DNA from 2 places in the Paeniglutamicibacter psychrophenolicus genome. Region 1 is predicted to be linked to the other one. Evidence: riboswitches for the same ligand, from Rfam matches in the RefSeq annotation. Region 1 holds a riboswitch; the other holds the start of a gene.
What was found. A riboswitch is a leader RNA that binds a small molecule or an ion and turns the genes downstream of it on or off. The one in region 1 is predicted to bind S-adenosylmethionine.

Region 1 (4,128 bases):
GAGGTCGGCGTGCGTGAGGGTCTGGATGCCGATCTCGTGGCCCTCGGCGGCCATGCGCCGCAGCAGCCCGGGCTGCCGGATCGCCGAGGTGCCGGTGACGAAGAAGGTGGCATGGACCCCGTGCTCCCGCAGGACATCGAGGATCTTCGGCGTCCAGACCGGGTCGGGCCCGTCGTCGAAGGTCAGGGCCACGGTGCGGTCGGAGGGGCCGGCCGTGCGGACATCCTGCCCGCGGGCATCAATGATCGGGCCACCGTCCAGGACTGCCTCCGGGACATTCCCGGCGGCGCGGCTCACGGGCGCGGGGCGATCGCCGATGCCTGCCAGGTGGTTCATGTATCCCTGGATGGCCAGCGACAACCCCAGTGTCAGGACGACGACAACCATGAGGAACCAGTGCGCCGCGATGCCGCCGGTGCGGGCCACCCGGCGTCCGCGGCTCACGGAAGGGGCTCCCGGGTGGGCTTGGCCGGGCCGGTGCCGCCGTGTCCGGGGGCGGTTGCATTGCGGCCCGGTGCGTCCTGGCTCCTTCCCGGGGTGGTCGGCTCGCTGCCGGGGCTCGGCGCGGCACTCGCGGGAGCAGTGCTCGGTGCTGCTTGCGGGGCCGTGGTTTCACGGGGAACGGCCGAGCTGGAAGGGGCAGCGGATTCGGTTGCGGAAGAAGGCGCGGCGGTGGGCGCGGTTTCTTCAGGGGCGCTTGTGGCCGCCTCGGTGCCGGCGGTCGCATCGGGTGCCGCCACGGGTGGTTCCTCGGCGCGTTCGGATGCCGGGGTCGGGGTTGGTGTTGGCCGCGGTTTCGTCGAGGCTTCGGGCCCGGCCGCGACCGCTGGCTGTCCCCCTGAAACGGGCAGCCTCGGTGCCGCGGTCGTGGAGCCGCCCAGGAAGGCGACCAGGAGCAGTGCCACGTACAGCGCCATCAGGCCCACGACCACCATGCCGGCCTTCTTGAGTCGCTGCAGGCGCCTGCCGGAGGGGTCGACGAAGACGGGGTCGCTTGCGGCGGTGGACGATCCTCGGACGGGGGCTTGGGTAAAAACAGGCATTGTTGACCAACGATAACGCACGCCCGCAAAGGTCACAAAATGGTCACGATGACAAGTCCCGAGGCTCGTCGCCCTTGAATTGCGCGGCGCACGGGACTAGGGAAAAAACCTTCCACAGTGTGGTCCGACGGGTTTCCGGGCCGCACGGCGGAAGGGGGCGTCAACCCAGCTTGAGCATGACCTTGATGGAGTTTCGCTCGTCCATGGCCCGGTAGGCCTCGGGCGCCTGCTCCAGGCCCATGACGGTGTCGAAGACCAGGCCGGGGTTGATGAGGCCGGCCAGCACATCCTCGAGCAGCTCGGGCAGGTACGCCCGGGTGCTGGCGGCACCGCCGGCGACCGAGATGTTCTTGGAGAAGAGCACCGAGATCGGCAGCCCGTCCTGGCCGTGCGGAACGCCCACGAAGCCCAGCGAGCCGCCGGGCCTGGTGCAGCGCAGTGCCTGGTCCATGGCCTCGGCGGTGCCCACGCATTCGAGCACCGAATCCGCCAGCACTCCCCCGAGCAGTTCGCGCACCTTCACGGCGGCCTCGGCCCCGCGCTCGGACACCACATCGGTGGCCCCGAATTCGCGGGCCAGCGCCGCGCGGTCGGCGTGCCGGGACATCGCGATGATGCGCGTCGCCCCCAGGCGCTTGGCGGCAAGGACCCCGCACAGGCCCACGGCGCCGTCGCCGACGACCACGACGCTGCGCCCGGGCGCCACCCTGGCCCCGAGCGCGGCGTGGTGCCCGGTGCCCATCACATCCGAGAGCGCCAGCAGCGACTTGGACAGCGACTCGTCCGGTTCGCTGACGCCCGGGACCGGAACCAGGGTGCCGTCGGCGTTGGGGACCCGCACCGCCTCGCCCTGTCCGCCGTCCACCGGCAATCCGTTCTCGTCGTTCCCGCCCCAGGCAGCCCGGTGTTCGCAGGCGACCTGGACGCCGTTGCGGCACGGCGGGCAGGTACCGCAGCTATTGGCCCAGGGTGCCACCACGAAGTCGCCGACCTTCAAGGTGGCGACCTTGCTCCCGAGCGCCGTCACGGTCCCGATGAACTCGTGGCCGATGCGCCGGGGCTCCGGTGTCGGGTTGATCCCGCGGTAGGGCCACAGGTCCGAGCCGCATACGCAGGCGGCGGCGACCTTCACGATCGCGTCGGTGTCGGTGAGCAGGACGGGATCGGGGCAGTCCTCGACGCGGATGTCCCGCGGTCCGTGGATCAGGGTGGCGCGCATTTTTTCCTCCGCAAACTTGGTCTGGTGCTGTCTTTTCCCAGCCTATGCTTCCCGGCCGGGCATGGCCCCTTCTGCGATGCCGTGACGGTTTGTTGCGCCAGCCCCAGCCCCGGTGGTGGCAATGTGTCCCCGATTCAACGTAGGGTTGAAACAGCTTCACGAGTTCTGGTCGCTTCTAGCAAAGCTCCGACTGACCAGGCACCAACCCCATAGTTGCACGGTGGGTGGTTCGGATGACGAAGTGGCCCCTTCACGCATCCCGCGCCCAGGGGCAAGGACAACGAATATCAAGGACGTGTGCATCATGTACAGCCCCACCCTGGCCACCGCTTCTCCCGCCAATCCGCTGCCGCGCTTTTCCGGCGACTGGATCACCGCATGGCTCGATATCGACAACGACACCAGCCTGCTGCACGTGGGCGCCGGACCCGAGGAGTGGGTCCTCGAGGCACTCGCCCCGCACAAGCTCTCGGCCGTCCTGGAAGGCCGCGGACCCGTCGAGGTCCAATTCAACCCCGAGCTCCTGGTGGTGCTGCTGCCCGGGGCCCACGAGCTGGTCGGGGACTCGTTCTTCCGCCTGCGCGCCTGAAGTTCCAGGACCCCCCGGCCGTTCTGGAACCCCAGCCGCGCGACGCCTCGCTAGATGTCCAGGATCATGCGCAACCCCTTGCACCGAGACACGCAGATCATCATGGTGTCCCCCGCCTGGCGTTCCTCCTCGGACAGCAGCGAGTCCCGGTGATCGATATCGCCCGAGACCACCGGGGTCTCGCAGGTCCCGCAGATGCCCTCCCGGCAGGAGTTCAGCACCGGCACCCCGGCCTCCGCGAGCGCATCCAGGATGCTGGTGCCCACCGGCACCTGCACCGTCACGCCGTCGGTGGTTTCCACGGTGAACTCGTGGTCCCCGTCCGCCGGGGCGGTGGCGGCCGGGTCGGCCACGAACCGCTCGGAGTGGAACCGGGTCTTGTCCTCCCAACCGGCGGCCAGCGACGCAATGAAGTCCAGCAGCGGGCCCGGGCCACAGGCATAGGTGTGGAACGCTGCCTCCGCGTCCCCCAGCAGCTCCTTCAGCGGGTAGAGACCGGCGGTGTCGTCGGCATGCACATGCACCTTGTCCCCGTAGCGGGCCAGCTCGGCGGTGAACGCCATCGATTCCAGGCTCCGGCCCAGGTAGACCATTCGCCACGGGATCCCGGATTCCTCGGCCGCGGCGAGCATTGGCAGGATCGGGGTGATCCCGATGCCCCCGGCAATGAACAGGTATTCCGGGGCCGGCTGCAGCCCGAAGTTGTTGCGCGGTTCCCGGACCTTGACCCGGGCACCGGGCCGCAGGTCGTCGTGCACGTAGGCGGAGCCGCCGCGGCCCGCCGGCTCGCGCAGCACCCCCAGCCGCCAGCGCCGGGCCCCGGCCTCGGAACACAGCGAGTACTGGCGCAGCAACCCGTTGGGCAGCAGCACGTCGATGTGCGATCCCGGGGTCCAGCCCGGCAGCGGCAGGGCCGCCGGGTGCGCCAGGTGCAGGGAAAGCACGCCAGAGGATTCGGTGCGGATCTCGGCGACCTCCACCTCGAAGAAGCCGTCCGTCCCGATGCCCAGAAGGGCCCTGGAATCAGGATCCAGTCCGGTGTCGATGGTCATGGTCACGATGCACCTCCAGTGCTGTGATGTGTTTCCGCGGACGATGCCGCGCTATGCAAAACCGGGATGCCCGGCAGGGATGGATCCAGCGAGTCGACGGCGTCCAGCACCGCGTCGGAGGCCTCGCGCACGGAGATGGTCACCCGCACCCCCGAGCCGGGGAAGGCACGCACCGAGACGCCGCGGGCCACGCAGGCGGCCTCCAGCTCCAGCGAGCGCGGTCCG
Region 2 (4,128 bases), 270 kb from region 1:
CGGAAAGGCCCTTGGCCAGGGTGATGACCTCGGCGACCTTCTGGTTGGCGAAGGCGAGCCATTCGGGAAGGTGGGCCGGAAGGTTGGCTTCCAGGGCGACATCGTGCGGGACGTGCTGCAGCGAGGTGGCGGTGCCCACGGCCAGGGCGCCGTTGGCCTTTTCGACCTCGGTGCGCAGGGACTTGAGGATGTCCAGCGAGGCGGAGAGGTTGTTGCGCCAGATGTTGCGCGAGTCCACGATTCCGGCCACCAGGGTGGAGCCGGCCAGCTCGCCGAGGAATTCGGCGGTCGGGAGGGCACCGCGGACCAGGTCGGCGTGCACGGCCTCGACACCGGCGCGGGCCAGCAGGCCCTGGGTGGCACCCGGGCGGGTCGGTTCCCCGGCGGTGCCGTAGCCGAAGGTGACCAGCAGTGCCGGTCGTTCGGTGGCGGCTGCGAGCTTGGTGTAGACGGTCTCGGCGAGTGCGCCGGGAACTGCCAGCTCGGCGCCACGGTCGGTGACCAGGCCCGGCTCGTCCAGCTGCACCCACGGTGCTCCGGCGGCGGCGAGCTCGGCGAGGATCTGTGCGTAGGCTGCCACGACCTCATCGATGCGGGTCAGCGGGTCGAAGCCGGCGGCTGCGCCGTCCTCGGCCTTGGCCAGCAGCAGGTAGCTGATCGGGCCGACCAGGGTGGGGCGGATGGTGGTGCCGTTGGCGGCGTGCGCCTTGAAGTTTTCGACAAGCACCGTGGCGTTGGCCTTGATCGGGGTGGTTTCGCCGATTTCCGGGACCAGGTAGTGGTAGTTGGTGTCGAACCACTTGGTCATTTCCAGCGGGGCGCGGGATTCGTCGCCGCGGGCCAGGATGAAGGAGGCGGCGGTGTCGATGGCGCCGTTGGCATCGGCCAGGTCGGCAAAGCGGGTGGGCAGGGCCGAGAGCGCGAGCGTGGCGTCCAGGACCTGGTCGTAGTAGGCGAAGTCGCCGGGCAGCGAGGCGTCGTCGGGCTTCAGGCCCAGGGCGGCAAGCTTGGAAAGGTTGGCCTTCTGCAACTGCAGGGCAGCGGCGTGCAGCGTGGCCTCGTCGGTCTTCCGGGCCCAGTGGGCCTCAAGGGCCTTCTTCAGTTCGCGGTTCGGCCCGATGCGCGGGTAGCCGAGGACGGATGCGGCGGGGAAGGTTGGCTTCGACATGGTGGATCTCCTTGGTGTTGTTGACGTTTTTTGAAAGTTGGGAAGAAGGTGTGGGTCAGACCGCTGCGCGGGTGGCCCAGGAGTTGGTGAGGGTGGCGCGGGTCCGCGGCAGCTCGAGCTGCTCGATCACGTCGAGCGAGCCGCGGTGGTCGTTGAAGGTGTAGAGGTGCACGCCCGGCGCCCCGTCGTCGAAGGCCCGGCGGGCCAGGTTCACGGCTGCGTCCACGCCGATGCGGTGGCGTTCGCCCTCCGAGCTTGCGGTTTCCAGGGCGTGGGCCAGGATCGGGTCCGGTGCCACCCCGGTCATCTTGGCCAGGCGGTTCAAACGTGGCAGCGAGTTCAGCGGGATGACCCCGGGGATCACCGGGATGGTGACCCCGGCCCGGCGGGATGACTCCACGAGGTTGGTGTACTCCTCGGGCTGGAAGTACACCTGGGTGATGGCGTAGTTGGCCCCGGAACGTTCCTTGGCCAGCAGCACCTCCACGTCGTGCTCGAAGGACGGGGATTCGGGGTGCTGGATGGGGTAGGCGGCAACGCCCACGCCCAGCCGCCCGCCGGCCAGTGCTGCAGAGTGGTCGGCCTCCACCTCGCGGATCAGTTCGATCAGGTAGCGGGCGAAGGGGAATTCCCCGCGCCATTCCTGCGGGTCGGTGGGCAAATCCCCGCGTAGTGCCAGCACGCCGCGGACCCCGAGGGAGATGAAGTGGCGAATCAGGTTCTGCAGCGATTCGCGGCTCTCCCCCACGCAGGTCAGGTGGGCCAGCGGACGCAGCCGGGTGTTTTGGATGAGGTGCTCGATCAGTTCCAGGGACGCGTTGCGGCGGGCCGGGGACCCCGAGTAGGTCACCGACACGTAGTCGGGATCCGTGGTTTCCAGTGCGGCGATGGTGTTGAAAACACCCTCGGAGGCATCGCGGTTCACCGGCGGGTACAGCTCGTAGGACAGTGACGGCGGTGCTGTTGTCGGTGCAATGCTCATTGAAATTACTCCTCGTCGACACGAGGGAGGCATCAAGGTTCGCCACAAAAGCCCCAGGCACCCGTCAACGGGTTTCCTGCGGCGATGTGAGAGAACGCTGAAAGCGGCTCCATCGCTTCTGGCCTTAGCACCCTCGCCGACGGAAAGTCCCCGCAAAGGGGGAAAATCCATCGGATGATGGTTGCTGCGGCGTCAACGAGCCAGATCTCTCAGCCGCTCTTGATGGTTGATGTATCCATCTTGGGCCAGCCGAAACCACGGATGCAAGGGGTCTGCCGGCCAAGCTGTCACGAACGGTTAAAACACTTCACATGACCGAGCGGCGTCATTTTCGATCGCCACCCGGGGTCACATTGTTACGGGAGGCAATCGGACTGCTTCCCTTGGCCTGCAAGGATTCGGGACTCGGATGTGACGACCAGGAGTTTTCCATGAAGCTTCCGTGACGTCCCGCGGCGCTGCCTGCCGGAACGCTGCCGGGGCCCCGGGCGGCGGCACATGGCCGCGGGCATGCCGCAATTGGGTGCGCGCCAGCCGCCGGCTTCCTCCTGCCGGAGGCGACCGAACCATGGCCGGCGGCGGGAAGCTTGGGGCAATCCCCGACACGGGTGCCCGGCGATTGGGCTGGTGGTTCGGCTTGGCCCGGGCAGCGTCAGGCGGTTTCGTCCGCCAGGAGCTTGCGGATCCGCTCCGCGGTCGGGGTGCCGGGCACCGGCACGTACATCACCAGGTGCAGTTCCGGGGCGTCCGAGGGCACCAGCCGGTGCTGCTCGAAGACCAGCTCACCGGCAACCGGATGCATGAACACGCGCTGCCGGGAGGCAAAGCGCTCCACGCCGCGGTCGGCCCAGAGCTTGGCGAATTGCCCGCTGGCTTCGCCCAGGCGCTTCAGCAGTGTCGTGTGGGCGGCCGATCCGAGGCGGGCGCCGGCCTCGGCACGGAACTCGGCGACAAAGTGCCGCGAGGTTTCTTCCCAGTCGGGCAGCATCTGGCGCAGGTGCGGGTCGGTGAAAATCAGCCAGAGCAGGTTCCGGTCCTCCGGGTCCACCGCGGCTATGCGCGTGTAGAGGCCCGCGTAGGCCCGGTTCCAGCCGGCGATGCCCCAATCGGGGGCGACGGCGAACGCCGGGAAGTCAAAGGCGTCGAGCAGCCGCTGCAGGTGGTCCGGGGCCTGCTCGATGGCCATGACCTCGGCGGAGGGGACGGGCGTGTATCCGCCCATGGCCAGCAGGTACGCCGTTTCGGCCGCGGTCAGGGTGAGCACGCGGGCGATGGATTCGAGCACCTGGCGGGAGGCGTTGATGTCCCGCCCCTGTTCAAGCCAGGTGTACCAGGTGACGCTGACTGCGGCGAAGGCCGCGATCTCCTCCCGGCGCAGTCCCAGCGTGCGGTTGCGCCCGATCGGCGGCAGCCCCAGTTCCGCACGGACGAGGTTGCCGCGCCTGTCCCGCAGGAACTGCCCCAGCTCCCGCCTGCGTTCAACACTCATGACCATAAATCTATCACTGCCACTACTAGTATTAGGAGCGTCTTCCGCCGCGTGGACGGTGCTGGTTGACTTGGATCATGCCTGAATTACGTTCACGAACAGTCACCCACGGCCGCAACATGGTCGGAGCACGCGCGCTGCTCCGAGCCGCCGGCGTCAAGGGCTCCGACTTCGGAAAGCCGATCATCGCCGTTGCGAACAGCTTCACCGAATTCGTCCCCGGACACACCCACCTCCAGCCGGTGGGCCGCATCGTCTCGGACGCCATCATCGAGGCCGGGGGAATCCCGCGCGAGTTCAACACCATCGCCGTGGACGACGGGATCGCCATGGGCCACAGCGGCATGCTCTACTCGCTGCCCTCGCGCGATCTGATCGCCGACTCGGTCGAGTACATGGTCAACGCGCACTGCGCCGATGCACTGATCTGCATCTCCAACTGCGACAAGATCACCCCCGGCATGATGATGGCCGCCATGCGCCTGAACA

Region 2: it holds a riboswitch for S-adenosylmethionine, as region 1 does, so the genes downstream of both, JOF46_RS20005 (methylenetetrahydrofolate reductase) here and JOF46_RS21235 (hypothetical protein) in region 1, are expected to answer to the same signal.

The regions. Positions count from the first base shown of each region.
Region 1 covers NZ_JAGIOE010000001.1:4,725,460-4,729,587, forward strand. Annotated here, with positions in the region: gene JOF46_RS21220 (bifunctional polysaccharide deacetylase/glycosyltransferase family 2 protein) at 1-444, opposite strand, end outside; gene JOF46_RS21225 (hypothetical protein) at 441-1,043, opposite strand; gene JOF46_RS21230 (zinc-dependent alcohol dehydrogenase family protein) at 1,204-2,262, opposite strand; SAM riboswitch class IV at 2,417-2,546, shown strand; gene JOF46_RS21235 (hypothetical protein) at 2,567-2,851, shown strand; gene JOF46_RS21240 (PDR/VanB family oxidoreductase) at 2,902-3,903, opposite strand; gene JOF46_RS21245 (aminotransferase class I/II-fold pyridoxal phosphate-dependent enzyme) at 3,906-4,128, opposite strand, start outside.
Region 2 covers NZ_JAGIOE010000001.1:4,453,946-4,458,073, forward strand. Annotated here, with positions in the region: gene metE (5-methyltetrahydropteroyltriglutamate--homocysteine S-methyltransferase) at 1-1,168, opposite strand, end outside; gene JOF46_RS20005 (methylenetetrahydrofolate reductase) at 1,224-2,150, opposite strand; SAM riboswitch class I at 2,257-2,379, opposite strand; gene JOF46_RS20010 (helix-turn-helix transcriptional regulator) at 2,803-3,639, opposite strand; gene ilvD (dihydroxy-acid dehydratase) at 3,717-4,128, shown strand, end outside.